3 regions of the Melaminivora sp. genome follow, and region 1 is predicted to be linked to each of the others. Evidence: predicted binding sites of a transcription regulator. Region 1 holds the regulator's gene; each other region holds the start of a gene.
What was found. Region 1 encodes FNR, which switches genes on or off when oxygen is low (the NO sensors DNR and NnrR bind a similar motif). Its sites were predicted from a motif close to TTGATNNNNATCAA; they were not measured.
Positions count from the first base shown of each region.

Region 1 (7,671 bases):
GTCCGCAAGGCGCTGCGCCAGGATGCCCGGATTGTCATCGCGGGAGACCGAAAGGCCTTGCTGCGCCTTGATCGCATGCTATGGTTTTTGGAGCCTTCCGACTTCGTCGCCCACTGTCTGGAAGACGCTGCCGCCGACGTCGTGGAAGCGTCGCCGGTGCTGCTCACCGAGACGCCACTCGCGTGCAGCCACCGGCAGGTGCTGATCAACGCGGGCGAGGGCGTGCCTGAGGGCTTTGCCGAGTTCGCCCGCGTGATCGAGGTGGTGCCGCAGGCCGACCCGCAGGAGCGTGCCCAGGCGCGCCAGCGCTGGCGCCAGTACCAGGCCGGCGGCTTTGCCATCGTGCGCCACGACCTGGTGGGCGGGGCGCGCGAATGACCCAGCCACCGCGCACGCCGCCGCGCTTCGTCCCCACCCTCACGGAGGTGGTGCATCTTCCGGCGGAGGACGGCGCGCCCGCGCCGGCCGCCCCCGCCACGGCGGCGCTGCAGCTGCCCGTGGCAGCCGACGGCCTGCAGGAGGACATGGTGCACCGCCTGATGCAGCGCGTGGACCTGGTCCTGGAGCACAGGCTCGCCGAGGCCATCGCCCTGGTCATCGAGGAGCAGACGCGCTCCATCGGCACGCGCCTGCGCGAGGAGGTCGAGACCGTGGTGCGCCAGTCCGTCTATGAAGCCGTGGCCGAGGAATTGACGAAAAACTGCCGCCCCTGAACCGGCGCTGGCCGGGCACTGAAACACGTTCCAAAGCGATGACAGGGTATATCCCGGTGTGGTATCGGCGTGATTTTCTCGTGTTCCCTAGTGTGGGCGGTTTTGAACTGCGATATGTTTCTGCGCGTTGTCACGCAACGCCACTTCCAGCAATGAAGGATCGGAGACATCTATGCAATTGAAGTTGAAACTGACCGTGGTGGCCGCCATTGCGGCCATCGCCGGCATGACCCACGCCCAAGAGGTGGTGAAAATCGGTCACGTGGCGCCCGTGTCCGGGGCCCAGGCGCACTACGGCAAGGACAACGAGAACGGCGCCCGCATGGCGATCGAGGAGCTCAACGCCCAGGGCGTGACCATCGGCGGCAAGAAGGTCAGGTTCGAGCTGCTGGCCGAGGATGACGCGGCCGACCCCAAGCAGGGCACGGCGGCGGCGCAGAAGCTGTGCGACGCCAAGGCCGCCGGCGTGGTGGGCCACCTCAATTCGGGCACCACGATTCCCGCGGCCAAGGTCTACAACGACTGCGGCATCCCGCACGTCACGGGCGCGGCCACCAACCCCAACCTGACCAAGCCCGGCTACAAGACCACGTTCCGCATCATCGCCAACGACAACGCCCTGGGCGCGGGGGTCGCGGCCTATGCCAGCGACACGCTCAAGCTCAAGACGGTGGCCGTGGTCGATGACCGCACGGCCTATGGCCAGGGTCTGGCCAACGTGTTCAAGCGGGTGGCGGCCGAGAAGGGCATGAAGGTGGTCGACGAGCAGTTCACCACCGACAAGGCCACCGACTTCATGGCCATCCTCACGGCCATCAAGGCCAAGAACCCGGACGCCATCTTCTTCGGCGGCATGGACCCGCAGGCCGGCCCCATGCTCCGGCAGATGGAGCAGCTCGGCATGGGCAACGTGAAGTATTTCGGTGGCGACGGCCTGTGCACGACCGAGATCGCCAAGCTGACCGCGGGCGCCAAGACCCTGTCGAACGTGGTGTGCGCCGAAGGCGGCGCGTCGCTGGCCAAGATGCCCGGCGGCATGGCCTGGAAGGCCAAGTACGACGCCAAGTACCCTGGCCAGTACCAGATCTACAGCCCCTACACCTACGACGCCACCATGCTGCTGGTCGACGCCATGAAGCGCGCCGGCTCGTGGGATCCGAAGGTTTACATCCCGGAGTTGCTCAAGTCCAGTTACAAGGGTGTGACGGCCAACATCGCCTTCGAGTCCAATGGCGAGATGAAGAACCCCGCGATCACGCTCTACCACTATCCCGACGGGAAGAAGACCCCCCTCAACTGAGCGGGAACGGCAGCCCCGGCGGCCAGCGCCGCCCGGGCTGCAAACGCAAAAAAAGGCAATGCGCAGGCATTGCCTTTTTGCGTTCCGGGCAGCGCCGGCCGAGGGTCAGTGGCAGGCCTGCTGGCTGTTGACGATGCGCTTGAGGGCGTTGGTGTCGATGATGCGCACGTGGCGCTGCTTGACTTCGACGATGCCTTCCTCGACGAATTTCGAGAAAGTGCGACTCACCGTTTCAAGCTTCAGGCCCAGGTAGCTGCCGATCTCCTCGCGCGTCATGCGCAGGACCAGCTCCGACTGCGAAAAACCACGCGCGTGCAGGCGCTGTACCAGGTTCAGCAGGAAAGCCGCCAGCCGCTCTTCGGCACGCATGCTGCCCAGCAGCAGCATGACGCCGTGCTCGCGCACGATTTCGCGGCTCATGATCTTGTGCACATGCGTCTGCAGGGCGTTGATCTCGCGCGAGAGCTCCTCGACCCGGTCGAAGGGCATGACGCAGACCTCCGCGTCCTCCAGCGCCACCGCGTCGCAGGTATGGTGGTCGTTGACGATGCCGTCCAGGCCGATGATCTCCCCGGCCATCTGGAATCCCGTCACCTGGTCGCGCCCGTCCTCGGTGGCCACGCAGGTCTTGAAGAAGCCCGTGCGGATGGCGTAGAGCGAGGTGAAAGGGTCGCCATTGCGAAACAGGTTGCCGCCGCGCTTGACCTTGCGCCGAACGGCGACGATCTCGTCCAGGCGCTTGAGCTGCTGCTCGTCCAGGCCCACCGGCATGCACAGCTCGCGCAGGTTGCAGTTGGAGCAAGCAACCTTGATGGCTTGAAGGTTGGGAGACATGGGTACCCTGGTCATGGCGCTAGCTTACATCCGAACGCTGCAAGGCCTGCGAAAGTCGCAGGCACGCGCACGTGCTTTGATCCAGGGCGAATTGTCATTTCGCAGACATTGGGTCCTCTTGATCGAAATCAAGGACGCTCGGGCGCCAGCTGGGGCACAGTGCCCGACTCACCCTGAGGAATTACCCCCTATGACCGTTGTCACCACCGAACTGCTGCGACGCTTCGACGTTCCAGGGCCACGCTATACCTCCTACCCCACGGCGGATCGTTTCGTGGAAGCCTTCGGCGAAGAGGAATACGTGCTGGCCCTGCAGCAGCGCCGGGTGGGATCGGTGGGCAAAGCGATGCCGCTGTCGCTGTACGTCCACATTCCGTTCTGCCAATCCCTCTGCTATTACTGCGCGTGCAACAAGATCATCACGCGCCACCCCGAGCGCGCCGAGGTCTATCTGCGCTACCTGAGCCGCGAGATCGACCTGCATACCGCGCACTGCGGCGTGGGACAGCAGGTGAGCCAGCTGCATTTCGGCGGCGGCACGCCCACGTTCCTGTCCGACGAAGGCCTGCGCGAGCTGATGGCCATGCTCAAGCGCAGCTTCACGCTGGTGCCGGGCGGCGAATACTCCATCGAGGTCGATCCGCGCACCGTGGACGAGTCGCGCCTGGCCCTGCTGGCCGAGCTCGGCTTCAACCGCCTGAGCTTCGGCGTGCAGGACTTCGACCCCGAAGTGCAGAAGGCAGTGCACCGCGTGCAGCCGGCCGAGCAGGTGTTCTCCCTCATCGAGAGCTCGCGCCGCCTGGGGTTCGAGTCCGTGAACGTGGACCTGATCTACGGCCTGCCCCGGCAGACGCCCGAATCATTCGAGCGCACGCTGGGGCAGGTCTCCGAGCTGCGGCCGGATCGCATCGCGCTCTACGCCTACGCCCACCTGCCCGAGCGCTTCAAGGCGCAGCGGCGCATCATCACGGCCGAGCTGCCCATGGCCTCGGCCAAGCTTTCCATGCTGGCGCAGGCCCTGGAGGTGTTCGAGGGCGCGGGCTATGTCTATGTGGGCATGGACCACTTCGCCCTGCCGCAGGACTCGCTGGCGGTGGCCAAGCGCCAGGGCCGGCTGCACCGCAACTTCCAGGGCTACAGCACCCAGCCGGACTGCGACCTGATCGGCCTGGGGGTGTCGGCCATCGGCCGCATCGGCGCCACGTACAGCCAGAACGTCAAGACGCTGGACGAGTACTACGATGCCATCAACCAGGGGCGCCTCCCTATCGCGCGTGGCCTGGCGCTGACGAAGGACGACCTGGTGCGCCGCTCGGTCATCATGGCGCTGATGTGCCAGGGCGAAGTGCTGTTCGAGCCCATGGAGGCCGCCTGGCTGATCGACTTTCGCAGCTATTTCGAGCCCGAACTGCAGCAACTCGAGGAGATGGCCGGGCAGGGCCTGGTCAAGCTGGCCGACGACGGCGTGCAGGTCACCGAGCTGGGCTGGTACTTCGTGCGCGGCGTCGCCATGGCGTTCGATAAATATCTGCAGGCCAACCGGAACCGCGCGCGCTTCTCCCGGATCATCTGATCCATGTTCCTCACGCTTGCGTCCACCGTCTTCCTGATGGGCCTGGTGGGTGGTACGCACTGCCTTGCCATGTGCGCCGGGCCCTGCGGCGCAGTGATAGGGGCAGGGGGACGCCCTGCCGCCCCGGGCGAACCTCAGGTGATCCACTGGCTGCCGCGCCGCCCGGTGCTGGGCCGCACGCTGGCCTTCCACGTCGGGCGCCTGGCGGGCTATGGCACCGCCGGTGGTGCCGCAGCCTTCGCCATGGACCAGCTGGCCTGGCTGGGCCAGCACAGCAGCGCACTGCGGCCGCTGTGGACCATGACGCATGTGCTCATCATCGCCTGGGGCCTCATGATGCTGCTGCAGGCACGCCAGCCCGCCTGGATAGAGAGCGCCGGCCGCACCGTGTGGGCGCGCGTGCAGCCCCTGGTGGCACGCCCGGGCGGACTGTTTTTCACCGGCATGGCCTGGGCATTGCTGCCCTGCGGGCTGCTTTACACCGCGCTGCTCACCGCTGCCCTGAGCGGCAGCGTGGCGCGTGGCGCGGCCAGCATGGTGCTGTTTGGCATCGGCAGCGGCCTGTGGCTGGTGGCGGGCCCCGCGGCCTGGCAATGGCTGCGGCAGCGGCTCAACCGGATGCAGCAGGCCAGCGGCTCGCGTGCCGCAGGCGCCGTGCTGTGCGTGCTCGGCGGCTGGGCGCTGTGGATGGATGTGATGCACGGCCAGCCCGCGCCCTGGTGCGCCTGAGCGCCTGCCCCGGGGCGGGCGGTGACAGCTGGGGGAAGAGGGGAGAGGGGGGTAGGCGGAGGGCGGGGAGCCCCGGCTTCGCTCGAAAGAAGGTGTCTGCAAATGCCACCGGACCGGCATCCTGAACCGGGGGTTCAGGTGGGCGAGGGCAACCTGACATTGGGTTCATCTGACGCGAGATGATCACGCCTGCCAGGCGATGTACCAAGCCCGGGCTCCAAGAGCATTGGTTCAAGGAAATATAAAGCCCGGCAGCATCGCAGACAGGTGCATTGTAGGCGCGTTGCGCGCCCCGCGAACACCCCGTTCGCCAATGCTTACAACCCCGGCGCGTCCCCAGCGGCGAGGGCCTGGTCCAGCCGGTCGAGCAGGGCGGCGAGGCGCTCGTCCTGCAGGTGTGGCGGCTCTTGCGGGGGCTGCGCGGCCGGGTGTGCGGACGCCTCCTGCTGGGCGGCCTCGCGGTCGGCCAGGTCGAAGGCCAGGTTGAGCGCCGCCAGCACGGCGATGCGGTCGCGGGCGCGCACCTTGCCCGCATCGCGGATGCGCGTCATGGCCGTGTCCACGCGCTCCACCGCGGCCATCAGGCGCGGCTCCTGGCCTTCGGCGCAGCCCAGCAGGTAGCTCTGCTGCAGGATCTGGACTTCGAGCTGTTTCATGGCGTGGCGTCGGAGGCGGCGGGCGCCGCGTTGGCGGGAAGACGGTCCAGCAGCGCATCCACGCGGGCGCGGGCGGCCTGCAGGCGCGAACGCAGCGAGTCGCGCTCCTCGGTGAGGGCGGCGACCTGCTGCTCCAGCAGGGCCTTGTCCTGCCGCAGTTGCGCGTGCTGCTGGAGCAGGCGCTCCACGCGCTCGGCGATCTGGTCGATGGGGGAAGGCTGGGGCATAGGGCGGCAATTGTAGGGACCGTGCGGCCGGCGCGCATAAAATCCGCCGCTTGTTGGTGCTCGCGTCATGGTTCGCATGCCGCAGTTCAACGGGAAGCAGGGAGGGGCCGTCCGCCATGGACCGGGCCCCGGGCCTGCGCTGCCCCCGCAACGGTCAGCGAACGAGCCGCGTGTCGGCTCACCTGTCACCAGTCAGCCACTGGGCGCCTTGAACAAGCGCCTGGGAAGGTGGTGTGCAGGATGTCTTCGCCAGCCCGGATACCGGCCAACAAGGAGGCTTTGCGCCACTGGGCGCACGGCCATGTCACCCAATGCTGGCGGGGAGGCTGGCGCGGGTTTGTTTGCTTGCATTTTCTCCATGTCGAATTTCCTGTTCTGCTCCCGCGCGGCTGCCGATGGCCGCGCGTATCTGCGCCTGAGCGCTCTGGCCCTGGCGGCGCTGGCCGCTTGCGGGGCCCATGCCCAGACGGGGGGCACCCTGCTTGCGCAGAACCTGCGCGCCCCGGACCTGGACGAGGTCGTAGTCACCGCCACCCGCACGGCCCAGCCGCTGACCGACGTGCTGGCCGATGTGTCCATCGTGGACCGCGAGACCATCGAGCAAAGCGGCGCCACCGGCCTGGCCGACGTGCTGGCGCGCTTGCCCGGCGTCGAGATGACGCGCAATGGCGGCCCCGGCACGGCCACCAGTGTCTTCCTGCGCGGCGCCGAGACGCGCTTCACCGCCGTCTATGTCGATGGCGTGCGCGTGGATTCCCAGGCCGGCAGCGGCGACCCGTCGTGGGAGGCCATTCCGCTGTCGCAGATCGAACGCATCGAGGTGCTGCGCGGTCCGGCCGCGGCCATCTACGGCTCGGACGCCGTGGCCGGGGTGATCCAGATCTTCACGAAAAAAGGCGAGGCGGGTGTCGCGCCCTACGTGGGCGTGGGCCTGGGTACCTGGCGCACCTGGCGCTCCGAGGCCGGCGTGAGCGGCGCCAGCGGCGCCGTGGACTATGCCCTGGGCTTTTCTCGCGAAGGCAGCCGGGGCTACAGCGCCAAGACCGACGCCGCGGCCAACCCGGACCTCGACGGCTACCTCACCACCGCCGCGAGCGGCCGCCTGGGCTGGCAGCTGCACGCGGCGCACCGCCTGGAGGGCACGCTGCTGTACAGCGACTCCAACAGCGGCTATGACGTCAGCCCGACCAGGGACGACCGCAACCTGCGGCGCCTGCAGACGCTGGGCCTGGCTTGGCATGCGCAGTGGAGCGAGGCCTACAAGACCCGTCTGTCCGTCAGCGAATCGCAGGACCGCTACGAAACCACGCCGAGCATCTACCTGACCGACACGCGGATTCGCAGCTACCTGCTGCACAACGAATGGCGCCTGGGCGCGCAGCTGCTGACGGCGTCGCTGGAGCGGCGCGAGGACCGGCTGGACAACACCAGCTTCTTCCCCACGATGGAGACGCGCCAGCGCTCATTCGACGCCCTGGCCCTGGGCTGGGGGCTGCGCCAGGGCGCGCACACGCTGCAGCTGAACGCGCGCCACGACCAGGACAGCGAGTTCGGCGGCAAGACCACCGGCAGCGCCTCGTACGGCTACGACTTCGCCCGCCACTGGCGCGCCACCGCGTCCGCCGGCACGGCCTTCAAG
Region 1 covers NZ_DAMCAM010000033.1:8,534-16,204, reverse strand. Annotated here, with positions in the region: gene RT051_RS08920 (DNA polymerase III subunit chi) at 1-378, shown strand, start outside; gene RT051_RS08915 (hypothetical protein) at 375-713, shown strand; gene RT051_RS08910 (branched-chain amino acid ABC transporter substrate-binding protein) at 886-2,013, shown strand; gene fnr (fumarate/nitrate reduction transcriptional regulator Fnr) at 2,119-2,847, opposite strand; gene hemN (oxygen-independent coproporphyrinogen III oxidase) at 3,038-4,420, shown strand; gene RT051_RS08895 (sulfite exporter TauE/SafE family protein) at 4,424-5,149, shown strand; gene RT051_RS08890 (cell division protein ZapA) at 5,467-5,805, opposite strand; gene RT051_RS08885 (DUF904 domain-containing protein) at 5,802-6,032, opposite strand; cobalamin riboswitch at 6,070-6,317, shown strand; gene RT051_RS08880 (TonB-dependent receptor domain-containing protein) at 6,391-7,671, shown strand, end outside.

Region 2 (7,671 bases), on a different contig from region 1:
CATGATTGCCGCGGGGTTGTGGATGTGGGCCCGCGCGCAGCGCCAGCCCGTGCCTGCGCTCGCATGAAATTGCCCCGAAGTCCTTGCCAGATAAGCACTTGTTGCTACCCTTTTGATTGAACCGCCCACCACCGCGGCACGCCGATCGGCGCTGCTGCCCTGAACCCTAGACGATGAACGCAGCTTCTTCCTGGATATCCCGCAACGTGGCGCGCCTGCGCCCCGCCGCTGGCGACAAGGCCGCGGCGGCCCCCGCGTCACCGCCCGAACGCAACACCCACGAGCGCCTGCAGGCCACGCTGCGCCGCGCCGGCGAGGCCCTGCCGCCGCGCGCACTGCGCCGCCTGCTGGACGATCTGCAGGCCGTGGCGGCCGAGCGGGTCAGCGAGGTCGAGGCCGGCCGGCACGCGCAGGCCGTGGCCGACTGGTACGCCCAGGCCAAGCCGGAAGAGCGGCGCGACCTGTGGCTGCTGATCTGCGAGCAGTTCGTGCCCGACGCCGCGCAGGTCAAGGCCGCGCAGCAGCGCTACGAGCAGGCTGCCGGCACCGAGGAAGCGCCCCAGGCCGAGGCGCACCTGCGCCGGGCGCTGCTGTCGGGGCGCACCCGGCTGCTGCAGCGCTTTGCCGTGTTCCCCGAGGGGCTGCGTTTTCTGGTCAACCTGCGCGCCGAGCTGCTGCCGCGCCTGCGTGGAGACAAGCGCCTGGTGCCGCTGGACGCCGAGCTCGGGCAGCTGTTTTCCACCTGGTTCGACGTGGCCTTCCTGGAGCTGCGCCGCCTGTCCTGGGATTCGCCCGCCTCGCTGCTGGAAAAGCTCATCAAGTACGAGGCCGTGCACGACATCAAGAGCTGGGCCGACCTGAAGAACCGCCTCGACAGCGACCGGCGCTGCTATGGCTTCTTCCACCCGCGCATGCCCGATGAGCCGCTGATCTTCGTGGAGGTGGCGCTGGTCGGCGAGATTTCCTCCAGCATCACGCCGCTGCTGGACGAAACGGCCGCGCCGGCCGACCTCAAGCGCGCGACCACCGCCATCTTCTACTCCATCAGCAGCACCCAGCCGGGCCTGCGCGGGGTCAGTTTCGGCGACTCGCTGATCAAGCACGTGGCCGAGACACTCACGGGCGAGTTCCCGCGCCTGCGCACCTTTGCCACGCTCTCGCCCATCCCGGGCTTTCGTGCCTGGCTGGCCAAACACGGGGCGGAGCGCATCGACAGGATGGGCGACAAGGAGCGCGCCGAGCTGGGCCGGGCACTGCCCGAGGCGCCGGCCGAGCCGCAGATCGCCGATGTGCTGGCGGCGGCCGACCAGGCACTCGAGCTGGCGCCCAAGTCTCCCGTGGCGCAGTTCCTGCTGCGCGCCGCGGCCTGCTACCTGGGGCGCGAGCTGGACAAGAGCGGCAGGCCGCTCGACCCGGTGGCGCGTTTTCACCTGGGCAACGGCGCGCGGGTGGAGCGGCTCAACTGGGCGGGCGACCCCTCGGCCAAGGGCATGAAGCAGTCTTTCGGCCTCATGGTCAACTACCTCTACGACACCAAGCGGCTGGACCGCCACCGCACCCTGCTGGCGCAGGGCCGCATCCCCGTCTCCGCCGAGGTCGAGGGCCTGGCGCGCCAGCCATGAGCGGCGGACGGATCGAGGTGCACTGGCCGGCCGCGGACGCTGCCGTGCCCGGCCTGGTGCACGTGGTGCTGCGCCACGAAGGCCGGCTCAACGCCATGACGCGCGCCATGTGGCGCGAGCTGCGGGCGGTGTTCGAGCGCATCCAGGCCGACCCCGCTGCGCGCTGCGTGCTGGTCGAGGGCGCGGACGGTGCCTTCTGCGCCGGCGGCGACATCTCGGAGTACCCGGCCTTCCGGTTCGATCCCGCCGAGCTGCGCGACTTTCACGAAAGCGACGTCTGGGGCGGGCTGGCGGCCATGCGCCAGTGCGATGTGCCCATCGTGGCGGCCATCGCCGGCGCCTGCATGGGCGCGGGGGTGGAGATTGCCAGCTGCTGCGACCTGCGCATCGCCGCCGCCGACGCCCGCTTTGGCGCGCCCATCGCGCGGCTGGGCTTTCCGATGGCGCCGCGCGAGGCGGCGCTGGTGGCCGGCGCCGTGGGCGAGACCGTGGCGCGCCAGATGTTGCTGGAGGCCGCCACCTTCGACGCCGCGCAGATGCTCGGCTGCGGCTTTCTCAGCCGCGTGGCGCAGCCCGGTCAGCTGGCCGCCGAGGCGCTGGCCAGCGCCCGGCGCATCGCCCGCCTGGCCCCTGGCGCGGCCCGCATGAACAAGCAGACGCTGCGCGCGCTGTCTGCCATGAAATCGCCGTTTTCCGGTGCCGGTGCTGGACTCGGTGCTATCGAAAAAGAAGACCAGGGTATGGCGGAGCCCGATCCGTATGCCTACGCCGACAGCGCCGAGCACCGCGAGGGCATCACGGCCTTTCTTGCCAAGCGCGCGCCGGTGTTCTGACGGTTTCTTTTCTTTCCGCGTCCCTGCCATGACCCTGCCTTCGCTCAACCTCTACAGCGCCCTGCGCGCCGCCTTTCCGGCCGACCTGGACAGCACGGCGGTGGAGGCCACCGGCCCGCACGGTGAATCGCTGAACTACACCTGGCGCGACCTGGAGCGCGCCAGCGCCCGCATCGCCAACCTGCTGCAGTCGCTGGCCCTGCCCAAGGGCAGCCGCGTCGCCGTGCAGGTGGAAAAGTCCGTCGAGGCCCTGCTGCTGTACCTGGCCACGCTGCGCGCGGGCCATGTCTTCCTGCCGCTCAACACCGCCTACAAGAGCGCCGAGATCGAGTACTTCATCGACAACGCCGAGCCGGCGGTGGTGGTGTGCACGCCGGGCAACTTCGGCTGGGTCTCGCGCATCGCGTTCGCGCGTGGCGCGCACAGCGTCTTCACGCTCGGCGACGACCGCAGCGGCAGCCTGCTGGAGCGTGCGGCGCACTTCGGCGACGAGCACGAGCCCGTGGCCCGCACCGCCCAGGACCTGGCGGCCATCCTCTACACCAGCGGCACCACCGGGCGCAGCAAGGGCGCCATGCTCACGCACGGCAACCTGCTGTCCAACGCCCTGGTGCTCAAGGACTACTGGGGCTGGCGGGAGGGCGACGTGCTGGTCCACGCCTTGCCCATCTTCCATGTGCACGGCCTGTTCGTGGCCATCCATGGCGCGCTGATCAACGGCAGCAAGATGATCTGGCTGCCGCGCTTCGAGCCGCGCGCCGTCATCGACGCCCTGCCGCGCGCCACCGTCTTCATGGGCGTGCCGACGCTGTACGTGCGCATGCTGGCCGACCCCGCGCTCACGCGCGAGGCGGCGCGGCACATGCGCCTGTTCATCTCGGGCTCGGCACCTCTGCTCATCGAGACCTTCCGCCAGTGGCAGGAGCGCACCGGCCACACCATCCTGGAGCGCTACGGCATGAGCGAGACCATCATGCTCACCTCCAACCCCTGGACGGCCGACGAGCGCCACGGTGGCCAGGACGAGCGGCGCGGCGCCACGGTGGGCTTTGCGCTGCCGGGCGTGGGGCTGCGCGTGGTCGATGACGGCGGCACCCCGGTGGCCGCGGGCGAGGCCGGCCACATCCAGGTGCGCGGGCCCAATGTCTTCGCCGGCTACTGGCGCATGCCCGAGAAAACGCGTGAAGAGTTCACGGCCGACGGCTGGTTCAGGACGGGCGACGTGGGGCTGCAGGACGAGCGCGGCTACGTGACCATCATCGGCCGCAGCAAGGACCTGATCATCAGCGGCGGCTACAACGTCTATCCCGCCGAGGTGGAGAGTGTGCTCAACGAGCTGCCGGGCGTGGCCGAGAGCGCCGTGGTCGGGGTGCCGCACCCCGATTTCGGCGAGGCCGGCGTGGCCATCGTCGTGCCGCGCCCGGGCGCCGCGCCCGATCCCGACGCGCTGCTGCTGCAGCTCAAGCAGCAACTGGCCGGCTACAAGGTGCCCAAGCGCTGCTTTCTCGCCGCCGAGCTGCCGCGCAACACCATGGGCAAGGTGCAGAAGAACCTGCTGCGCGAGCAGCACCAGGATCTGTTCGCCTGAACGGCAGCGGGGCAGGGCGCGCAAGCCGCTGCCACGCTTCCAAATACAGAGCTGCCCGTCCTTGCCTGGCGCCGGAAAGCGCCAGTTTCATTGCTCAGCGCAACACCAGCACCGGGATGTGCGAGTGCGTGAGCACGTGCTGCGTCTCGCTGCCCAGCAGCAGGCGCTTGAGGCCCTTGCGCCCGTGCGACGCCATGACGATCAGGTCGCACTCGTGCTTCCTGGCGGCAGCCAGCACGGCTTCGGCGATCAGATCGGACTTGACCACGGCGGACTTGACCGTGATGCCTGCGGCCTTGCCGCGCTGCTTGATGCCGTTGACCAGCCCCAGCGCCGCGTCGCCCCACTGCGCCTCGACGCGCTTGACCTCGGTCGGGTCCACCGCCGCGCCGCCCTCGAAATAGCTGCGCGGATAGCGCGGCACCACCTTCAGCGCCACGACCGAGGCGCCCGTGAGTCGGGCCAGTTCCAGCCCGCTCTCGACGGCTTTTTCGGACAATTCGGAGCCGTCGGTGGCGATCAGGATGCATTGGTACATGAAAGGGCTCCTCGGAGAGGGGTCACGGGGAATGGAAAAGGCTTGAGAGCATAGGATGTCGGGCGCCCCTTGTATCTTGATCCAAGTCAATATTGCCGGCTTGCGCCGGAGTTAGGCTTTGCTCCATGTCAATTTTCCCGTCCAGCCCGTTCGCGCCCGCTGGCACACCTGCCGCGCGCGAGGACGCCGCACCCGGGCACGCCGAACGCGACCTCGCGCTGCTGGACGATCCCCAGGAATGGTCCGCATTCGGCCGGCCCCACGGTGTGGCGGACGCGGCTGGTCTCGCCCCCAAGGAGACGGCCTGGGAGTCCCACGTCGTGCTCGGCGGCATGCACTGCGCGGCCTGCGCCCTCACCATCGAAGAAGCCCTGCGGCGCGTGCCGGGCGTGCAGGAGGCTGACGTGAGCGCCGCCACCTGCCGCGCGCGCGTGGTCTGGCACCCGGGGCAGGTGTTGCCGTCCGGCTGGATGGACGCCGTACGCCATGCCGGCTACCACGCCATGCCCGCCATGGACGCCTTTGCCCGCGAGCAGCGCCAGCGCGAGCACCGCCGTGCACTGTGGCGCTGGCTGGTGGCGGGCTTTTGCATGATGCAGGTCATGATGTACGCCTGGCCGGCCTACCAGGCCATGCCGGGCGACCTGACGCTGGAGATGGAGCAGCTCTTGCGCTGGGCTTCCTGGGTCATCAGCCTGCCGGTGGTGCTGTTTGCCTGCGGGCCGTTCTTCACCAGCGCGCTGCGCGACATCCGCCAGCGCCGGGTCAGCATGGACCTGCCGGTGGCCGCAGGCATGCTGATCGCCTTCGTCGTGAGCATGGCGGGCACGTTCGACCCGACGGGGCCCTTCGGGCGCGAGGTCTACTACGACTCGCTGACCATGTTCGTGTTCTTTCTGCTGACCGGCCGCTGGCTGGAGCTGCGCCTGCGCGACCGCACCGCCGGCGCGCTGGAGGCGGTCATGAACCGGCTGCCTGACAGTGTGGAGCGGCGCGGCGCCGATGGCGGTTTCGAGCGCGTGTCCACGCGCCGGCTGAAGGTGGGCGACGTGGTGCGGGTGCTGCCCGGCGAGGCCTTTCCGGCGGACGGGCGCATCGCGGCCGGCAGCACGCAGGCCGACGAGGCCCTGCTCACCGGTGAGTCCACCGCCGTGGACAAGCCGCTGGGCACCAGCGTCACGGCCGGCAGCTACAACCTGCGCTCGGCCGTGCAGGTCGAGGTGCAGGCGCTGGGCGCCGGGACGCGCTTCGGCCAGATCGTCGCGCTGATGGAGAGCGCCTCGCTGCAAAAACCCCGGCTGGCACAGCTGGCCGATCGCGTGGCGCGGCCCTTCCTCGTCGCCGTGTTGCTGGCGGCAGCCGTGGCCGTGCTGTGGTGGTGGCCCACCGACCCGGCGCGGGCGCTCATGGTGGCCGTGTCGGTGTTGATCGTCACCTGCCCGTGCGCACTGTCGCTGGCCACGCCGGTGGCCATGCTGACCTCCGCCGGCACGCTGGCGCGGCGCGGCGTGCTGGTGCGCAACCTGCAGGCCCTGGAGGCGCTGGCGGCGGTGGACACGGTGGTCTTCGACAAGACCGGCACGCTCACCCGCGACGGCCTGTCGCTGCAGGAAGTGCGCCCGGGCCCGGGCTTCACGGGCGAGTCCGCGCTGGCACTCGCGGCACGGCTCGCAAGCCATTCCCTGCACCCGGTCTCGCGCGCGCTGGCCCGCGAGGGGCAGGACCTTGCAGCGCCTGAGGGCTGGAACGTGCGCGACGTGCGCGAGATCACCGGTGCGGGCCTGGAGGCCGCGGTCAGCCTGCCCGGTGGCGGGGAGGGCGTGCTGCGCCTGGGTTCGGCCGCGCACACCCGCCTGCCGCAGCGGGATGCACAGGCGCTGTTGTCGCTCGAACACAACGGACGGGTCGAGGAGCTGGGACATTTTGTCCTGGCCGAAGAGCTGCGGCCCGAGGCGGCACAGGTGGTCCGGCAGCTGCAGGAGGCCGGCGTGCAGGTGGAACTGCTGTCCGGCGACCGGCCCCAGGCCGTGCGGCAGGTTGCCGCGCGCGCCGGCATTTCCGCCGCGCGCGGCGGCTGCACGCCCCAGGACAAGCTCGAACACCTGCAGGCCTTGCAGCGCCAGCACCGCCAGGTGGCCATGGTGGGCGACGGCCTGAATGACGGCCCGGTGCTGGCGGGCGCGCACGTGTCCTTTGCTTTTGGCCGGGCCGTGCCCCTGGCCCAGTCAAAGTCCGATCTGGTCGTTATGGGCGACAATCTCGGGTTGGTCGCGCAGGCGCTGCTGCTATCGCGGCGCACCCTGCGCATCGTGCGCCAGAACCTGTGGTGGGCTGCCGGCTACAACGCCCTGGGCGTGCCCCTGGCATTTGCCGGCTACATGCCCGCATGGCTGGCAGGACTGGGCATGGCGCTCAGCTCGCTGCTGGTGGTGCTCAACGCCGCGCGCCTGGCGCGCAGCCCCGGGGCGCCCGACGGCGGCGCGGCGGCGCTGGCCGCGCCGGCTCTGGAGATCGCGTGACATGGACATTCTCTACCTGCTGATTCCCCTTTCCGTGGTGCTCGTGCTGTTCGTGCTGGCCGGGCTGTGGTGGGCGGTCTATCGAGGGCAGTTCGAGAACGTCGATCAGGAAGGAGAGCGCATTCTGCGGGATGGTTGACGTCGGTCAACGTCCCCAGGGTGAGCCTGGCTGAAACTTTTTGCTGCAATTACAAGAGGTGCCCGATGGAATCTGCACAAACGAAAATAGCGCATTACGACGATACCGTCGTGCGCCAGTTCACGATCATGTCGGTCGTGTGGGGGGTGGTCGGCATGCTGGTCGGGGTGTTCATCGCCGCCCAGCTGACCTGGCCTGAATTGAACTTCGGCATCCCGTGGCTCAGCTACGGGCGCCTGCGGCCGCTGCACACTAACGCGGTCATCTTCGCCTTCGGCGGCTGCGGCCTGTTTGCCACCAGCTACTGGGTGGTGCAGCGCACCTGCCAGACGCGGCTGTTCCTGCCCAAGCTGGCCGCCTTCACCTTCTGGGGCTGGCAGGCTGTGATCGTGGCCGCCGCCATCAGCCTGCCGCTGGGCTACACCTCGGGCA
Region 2 covers NZ_DAMCAM010000067.1:6,996-14,666, forward strand. Annotated here, with positions in the region: gene lgt (prolipoprotein diacylglyceryl transferase) at 1-67, shown strand, start outside; gene RT051_RS12650 (malonyl-CoA decarboxylase) at 174-1,622, shown strand; gene RT051_RS12655 (enoyl-CoA hydratase/isomerase family protein) at 1,619-2,455, shown strand; gene RT051_RS12660 (malonyl-CoA synthase) at 2,484-4,043, shown strand; gene RT051_RS12665 (universal stress protein) at 4,138-4,581, opposite strand; gene RT051_RS12670 (cation-translocating P-type ATPase) at 4,707-7,100, shown strand; gene ccoS (cbb3-type cytochrome oxidase assembly protein CcoS) at 7,102-7,239, shown strand; partial or broken gene RT051_RS12680 (cbb3-type cytochrome c oxidase subunit I) at 7,305-7,671, shown strand, end outside.
Region 2: the regulator FNR is predicted to act here: its motif matches at 4,658-4,671, upstream of RT051_RS12670 (cation-translocating P-type ATPase).

Region 3 (7,671 bases), on a different contig from region 1:
GGAGGCCATGCGGCCTGCTTCCCGCATCCCGGCGATGCCGTTCTGGTCTTTGATGGTGATGCTCATGGCGCAAATTATCCCACCGGGGTCTTGACCGCGAAGGGGCGGCTTAAAATGCCGGGTTCCCGGCAATCCCACGCCGGCAGGCACCAAAGGCCCCAGTCAGCGGCCCGGGCCCGGCCGGTTTCAGAGCGTACCCGCTGCTGCCGCAGCCCACCACACAGGCCGCTACCGTGACCTTGCACATCGCAACATTCGAGGGCGGCAACGCCCTTACCCCTTTTCGCGTCCAGCAGATGCTGCCGGCCCTGGCGGCCATCCACCCCAAGATCACCGGCCTTGCGGCGCGCCACGTCCACCTGGTGGCGCAGGACGAGGCGCCCGATGCCGTGGCGCGCAACCGCCTGGGCGCGCTGTTGAGCTATGGCGAGCCCTATGCCGGCGCGGGCGACGGGCCGGTGCTCTACGTCACGCCGCGCCTGGGCACGGTCTCGCCCTGGGCGTCCAAGGCCACCGACATCGCGCACAACTGTGGCCTGGCCGTGCGGCGCATCGAGCGCATCACCGAATACCGCATCGGCCTCAAGAGCGGCCTGCTGGGCGGCGTGCCGGAGCTGTCGCCCCAGCAGCTGGCGCAGGTGGCGGCGCTGATGCACGACCGCATGACCGAATCGGTCGTCGCTTCGCTTGCCGAGGCCGAGCGGCTGTTCACCGAGCTCGAGGCCGAACCCATGGCTTTCGTGGACGTGCTGGGTGGTGGCCGCGCGGCGCTGGCGGCTGCCAACACCGCCTGGGGCCTGGCGCTGGCCGACGATGAGATCGACTACCTGGTGGATGCCTTCGGCCGGATCGGGCGCAACCCGACCGACGTCGAGCTGATGATGTTCGCCCAGGCCAACAGTGAACACTGCAGGCACAAGATCTTCAACGCCCGATTCACCATCGACGGCGTGGCGCAGCAGGAGACGCTGTTCGGCATGATCCGCCACACCGAGGCGGCCTCGCCCCGGCACACTGTCATTGCCTATGCCGACAATGCCTCCGTCATGGAGGGCAACACGGTCGAGCAGTTTGTGGCGAAATACGGCGCAAACCTAGGCTCAGCAACGGCTCCCAGCTATCAAAAAGAAAGCGTGCTGCAGCACGTGCTGATGAAGGTGGAGACGCACAACCACCCCACGGCCATCTCCCCCTTCCCGGGCGCATCGACCGGCGCCGGCGGTGAGATCCGCGACGAGGGCGCCACCGGCCGGGGCTCCAGGCCCAAGGCGGGCCTGACGGGCTTCACGGTCTCGCGGCTGTGGGGCAGCGAGGTCGGGCGGCCGGCGCATATCGCCAGCCCGCTGCAGATCATGGTCGAAGGCCCGCTGGGCGGCGCGGCCTTCAACAACGAGTTCGGTCGGCCCAACCTTGCGGGCTACTTCCGCGAGTACGAGCAGGAAGTGGACGGCGTGCTGCGCGGCTACCACAAGCCCATCATGATCGCTGGTGGGATGGGCAGCATCGACGCGCGGCTGACCCAGAAGATCGCCTTCCCCGCCGGCACCCTGCTGGTGCAGCTGGGCGGCCCCGGCATGCGCATCGGCATGGGCGGCGGCGCGGCCAGCTCCATGGCCAGCGGCACCAACGCGGCCGAGCTGGATTTTGACTCGGTGCAGCGCGGCAACCCCGAGATCGAACGGCGCGCGCAGGAGGTCATCAATCACTGCTGGGCACAGGGCCCGGCCAACCCCATCCTGGCCATCCACGACGTGGGCGCGGGCGGCCTGTCCAACGCCTTCCCCGAGCTGGTCAACGACGCCGGGCGCGGCGCGCGCTTCGACCTGCGCGCCGTGCCGCTGGAAGAATCGGGCCTGGCGCCCCGGGAAATATGGAGCAACGAGAGCCAGGAGCGCTACGTGCTGGCGATTGCGCCCGAGTCGCTGGCGCAGTTCACGGCGTTCTGCGAGCGCGAGCGCTGCCCGTTCGCCGTGGTCGGCGTGGCGACCGAGGAGCGGCAATTGGTCGTAGGCGACGTGGACTTGCCCCTTCCCCCCTTGGGGGAAGGCGGGGATGGGGGTCAGCCGGCGGGTGCTGCGCGTGGCATGCCCCCACCCCAGCCCTCCCCCGGAGAGGGAGGGAGTGAAGAACTGGCGGTGGACATGCCCATGGACGTGCTGCTGGGCAAGCCGCCGCGCATGCACCGCGACGTGCACAGCGTGCAGCGTAAGGCCCAGCCCCTGGATGTGGACGGTGTGGCGCTGCAGCAGGCCGTGATCGACGTGCTGGCGCACCCCACGGTGGCGAGCAAGCGCTTTCTCGTGACCATCGGCGACCGCAGCGTCGGCGGGCTCACGCACCGCGACCAGATGGTCGGCCCCTGGCAGGTGCCGGTGGCCGACGTGGCGGTGACGCTGGCTGATTACGCGGGTTTTGCCGGCGAGGCCTTCGCCATGGGCGAGCGCACGCCGCTGGCAGCGCTCGATGCGCCTGCATCCGGCCGCATGGCGGTGGCGGAAGCCATCACCAATCTGCTGGCCGCGCCCATCGAGCTTGCGCGCGTCAAGCTGTCGGCCAACTGGATGGCCGCCTGCGGCGAGCCGGGCGAGGACGCTGCGCTGTACGAGACGGTCAAGGCCGTGGGCATGGAGCTGTGCCCGGCGCTGGGCATCTCCATCCCCGTGGGCAAGGACAGCCTGTCCATGCGCACGCAGTGGACCGACGAGGCGGGCGCGCAGCGCAAGGTCACCTCGCCGGTAAGCCTGATCGTCTCGGCGTTCGCCACGCTGAGCGATGTGCGCGGCACGCTCACGCCGCAGCTCGACGCGGCCGAGGTCGACTCCACCCTGGTGCTGGTGGACCTGTCGCGCGGCCGCATGCGCATGGGCGGCTCCATCCTGGCGCAGGTGCTGGGCCAGGACGGCGGTGAGGTGCCCGATCTCGATTCCGCCCCGGACCTGGTGGCCCTGGTCGATGCCGTGAACGCGCTGCGCGCGGCCGGCCTGGTCCTTGCCTACCACGACCGCAGCGACGGCGGCCTGCTGGCGGCCGTGGCCGAGATGGCCTTTGCCGGCCGCGTGGGCGTGGCGCTGAACGTCGACATGCTGGTCACCGAGGGCGACGGCATCAGCGACAGCCGCATGGAGACGGGCGACGCCAAGAACTGGGCCAGCCAGGTCAGCGGCCGGCGCGAGGAGCTCACCCTGCGCGCGCTGTTCAACGAGGAGCTGGGCGTGGTGCTGCAGGTGCGCACCTGCGAGCGCAACCAGGTCATGCAGGTGCTGCGCACGCACGGCCTGGCCGCCTGCAGCCACTTCGTCGGCAAGACGCGGCCCGAGAGCTGCGCCATGCCCGAGGGCAAGGGCGAGCTGCAGGTCTGGCGCGACGCGAAAAAGCTCTTCGGCGCTGCTTTGTCCGACCTGCACCAGGTCTGGGACGCCGTCAGCTGGAAGATCTGCCAGCAACGCGACAACCCGGCCTGTGCCGACCAGGAGCACGCCGCCGCGGGCGACCCCGCCGACCCCGGCCTGCACGTCCACTTGACCTTTGATCCGCTCGATGACGTGGCCGCGCCCTTCGTGCATACCGCGCGACCGCGCGTGGCCGTGCTGCGCGAGCAGGGCGTGAATTCGCACGTGGAGATGGCCTACGCCTTCACCGAGGCCGGTTTCGAGGCCTTCGACGTGCACATGAGCGACCTGCAGGCCGGCCGGGCCGAGCTGTCGCAGTTCGCCGGCATCGTCGCCTGCGGGGGCTTCAGCTACGGCGACACCTTGGGCGCGGGTATCGGCTGGGCGCGCTCCATCACCTTTAACGAGCAGCTGTCGGCGCAGTTCCAGGCCTTCTTCGCGCGCCCGGACACCTTCGGCCTGGGCGTGTGCAACGGCTGCCAGATGTTCGCCGAGCTGGCCGACATCATCCCCGGCGCCGAGGACTGGCCACGCTTCACCACCAACCAGAGCCACCGTTTCGAGGCGCGCCTGTCCATGGTCGAGGTGCTCGACTCCCCCAGCCTGTTCTTTGCCGGCATGGCCGGCACGCGCCTGCCCATCGTGGTTTCGCACGGCGAGGGGCATGCCAACTTCCAGTGGCGCGGCAACCCGGAGCGTGCGCTGGGCGCGCTGCGCTACGTGGACAACCAGGGCCAGCCAACCGAGCGCTACCCGTTCAACCCCAACGGCAGCGCCGGTGGCCTGACTGGCGTGACCACGGCCGATGGGCGGTTCACGGCGCTGATGCCGCATCCTGAGCGGGTGTTTCGCAACGTCCAGATGAGCTGGACCGACCTGGCGGCCACGGGCGGGCAGGGCGCGCACAGCCCCTGGATGCGGCTGTGGCGCAACGCGCGTCGCTGGGTGGGATGAGGCCTGCCGGGCAGCCCTGAGCGGCTGCTTGCGCTTTCGGCGGCAGAGGCTTGCAGCGCTTGTCCGACAGGCGCTGCAAGCCTTTTGCATTCACAGTCGGCCATCTCCGATCCCTGCAGAGTTCTCCATGGCCGGCGCCAGCCTCCTGACCCTTCTCGACGATATCGCCTCGCTGCTCGACGACGTAGCGCTCATGTCCAAGCTGGCCGCGCGCAAAAGCGTGGCCATGGCCGATGACGTCTCGGTCATGACCAAGGTGGCGGCGCAAAAGACCGCCAGCGTCCTTGGCGACGACCTGGCGGTGAACGCGGAGCAGGTCAACGGCGTGCGCGCCGAGCGCGAGCTGCCCGTGGTCTGGGCAGTGGCACGCGGCTCGCTGGTCAACAAAGCCATCCTGGTACCGGCGGCGCTGCTCATCAGCGCTTTCATTCCCTGGGCCATCACGCCCCTGTTGATGCTGGGCGGCACCTATCTGGTGCTGGAGGGCATGGAAAAGTTGTTGCACCACGACAAGCCCGAGCGTGCCGGCCTGGCCGAGGGTGACGGGCGCGCGCCCCCGACCCTGGCGGAGCTGCAACGGCTGGAGAAAACCAAGATCCGCGGCGCCATTCGCACCGATTTCATCCTCTCGGCCGAGATCATCGTCATTGCGCTGGGCACGGTCGCGCAGGCCGATTTCGCGCAGCAGGTGGCCGTGCTCTCGGCCATCGCCCTGTTCATGACCGTGGGGGTCTATGGCGTGGTGGCGGCCATCGTGAAGCTCGACGACGTCGGTCTGTGGCTGATGCGCAAGAAGAGCCGTGCCGCCTGCGCGGTGGGGCGCATGCTGGTGTCGGCCGCGCCGCGTCTCATGAAGGGTCTCACGGTGGCTGGCACCATTGCCATGTTCCTGGTGGGTGGGGGCATCCTGGTGCACGGCATCCCCCCGCTGTCGATAGCCATCGACCAGGTAGGCCAGGCGGCGGCCGCCTGGCCTCTCGGTCGGCTGTGGGCCTTCGCGCTGCCGCATCTGCTCAACGCGCTGGTGGGCATGGCCGTGGGGGCGGTGGTGCTGAAACTGTGGAGCGGGGTACAGCGCCTGCGCGGCAGGCCCTGAGTGCGCAGTGTTGCAACGCAGCAATTCTTGATCTGCGGCAACCTTTGCCCTACAGTGAGTAGGCTTTAATAGCGCCCACGGGGGATGTCCCCGGTCAACCCACCCACCTCTGGATTGTTATGAAAAAGACCCTGCTGGCCCTGGCCGCCGTTTGTGCAATGACCTCGGGCGCTGCCTTTGCGCAGCAGACCGGCTCCGAAGGCCCCCTGATGGTGCGCGTGCGCGCCGTCAACCTCGACAGCGCCAACGGTGGCAGCACCAACCCCAACCTGAACCTGTCGGTCAACAACAAGGTCATCCCCGAGCTGGACGTGTCGTATTTCTTCACGCCCAACATCGCCGCCGAGCTGATCCTGACCTACCCGCAGAAGCACGACATCCGCTCCAACGGCACCAACATCGGCTCGCTCAAGCACCTGCCGCCCACGCTGCTGGCGCAGTACCACTTCACCAACTTCGGCGGCTTCAAGCCCTATGTGGGCGCCGGCATCAACTACACACGTTTCTCCAGCGTACGGTTCGACCCTGCCGTGCAGGCGGCCCTGAACCCGTCGGTCAGCAAGAACAGCTGGGGCGGCGCCCTGCAAGTGGGTGTGGACATCCCCCTGTCCAAAAACATGTACCTGAACTTCGACGTCAAGAAGGTGTACATCGACACCAACGTGTACTCCAACGGCGCCAAGGTAGGCACCTTCAAGGTCAACCCGGTGCTGGCCGGCGTGGGCCTGGGCTGGCGCTTCTGACCGACCGGTCACACGACAGTCATTTATTGCGATTCTTCATGGTGAGACTGGCCGGCGCCCATGGGTGCCGGCTTTTTTTATTTCCATTTTCATAGCGAACCCTCGAGGATTGGCACCGCTTTCCGGCCATTTTCAGCTGAAAGACGCCATTGCCCTCGTCTGGCTGCCACAGGGTCACGCAGCCGGCAAGAGGGACTGGAAGGTTTGCGCGGGCGTCCTACCCCACGCGCTGGCCTAGGCCTTCCGGAAGGCAGGCCGGGTCGGGCCTAGGCTGTCTGCCTATGCCTGAAGCCCTGACCGCCGAACCGCGCCCATCCCCTGTCGCCGCCTTCCCGTTGCCGGGGTCGCACGCAGCCTGCCTGGATGAGGCAGCGCCCACCCCCGGCTGCGCGCCGGCCGCAGAGCGCTTGCAGATCATCGACGGGCTGTTGCGCCCACAGGCCCGCATCTCGCCCAAGTATTTCTACGACCAGCGCGGCTCGGCGCTGTTCGAGGCCATCACCCGGCTGCCCGAGTATTACCCCACGCGCACCGAGCGCGCCATCTTCGAGCGCCACGGGCAGGACATTGCGCGCGTGGTCGGCAGCCGGCGGGTGGTGATCGAGCCGGGCGCCGGCAGCTGCGAGAAGGCGCGCGCCCTGTGCCAACTGCTGGACGCCACGCACTTCGTCGGCATCGACATCTCGGCCGACTACTTGCACGGCGCCGTGGAGGATTTGCGCCGCGCCGTGCCCGGCCTGGACGCCCGCGCCGTGGGTGGCGACCTGACAGCAGGCATGAAGCTGCCGGGGGACCTGCCCGCCGAGCGCCGCCTGGTCTTCTACCCCGGCTCGTCCATCGGCAATTTCGATCCGCCAGCGGCGCAGCAGTTGCTGGCCGCCATGCATGCCCTGGCAGCGGGCGCGGGCGGCGCGATCTTGCTGGGCATCGATCTGCCCAAGGACGTGGCCGTGCTGCAGGCTGCCTACGACGATGCCTCGGGAACCACCGCCGCCTTCAACCGCAATGCCCTCGTGCACCTCAACCGCCTGATCGGCAGCGACTTCGATCCCGGGCAGTGGCGACATGTGGCCTTCTTCGACGAGGGCGCATCGCGCATCGAAATGCACCTGGCTGCCTGCAGGCCCCAACGCGTGCGCTGGCCGGGCGGCGGGCGCGACTTCGCGGCCGGGGAGCGCATCCATACCGAGAACAGCTACAAGTACCCGCTGCCGGTCTTCATGGCCATGCTCGGACGCGCGGGCTTTCGGCAGCCGCGCGCCTGGCTCGACGAGCGCGGCTGGTGCGCCCTGGTCCATGCCCTGGCCTGAATGAGGCCCGAGCCCGGCGCTTACGCATGCAACACGACACGGACAAGGAGGCCCCCATGCGTCCGACACCCTCTACGGTCCCGCCGCAGGCGGCAGCCCCGGGCCCGTCCCTTGCGGAGCGCTACCGGCAGGTGCGCACGGCCACCGAGCGCCTGGCCGCGCCCCTGTCGGCCGAGGAT
Region 3 covers NZ_DAMCAM010000061.1:3,931-11,601, forward strand. Annotated here, with positions in the region: gene map (type I methionyl aminopeptidase) at 1-66, opposite strand, end outside; gene purL (phosphoribosylformylglycinamidine synthase) at 234-4,343, shown strand; gene RT051_RS12250 (DUF808 domain-containing protein) at 4,471-5,439, shown strand; gene RT051_RS12255 (OmpW family outer membrane protein) at 5,559-6,182, shown strand; gene egtD (L-histidine N(alpha)-methyltransferase) at 6,464-7,492, shown strand; gene egtB (ergothioneine biosynthesis protein EgtB) at 7,549-7,671, shown strand, end outside.
Region 3: the regulator FNR is predicted to act here: its motif matches at 5,467-5,480, upstream of RT051_RS12255 (OmpW family outer membrane protein).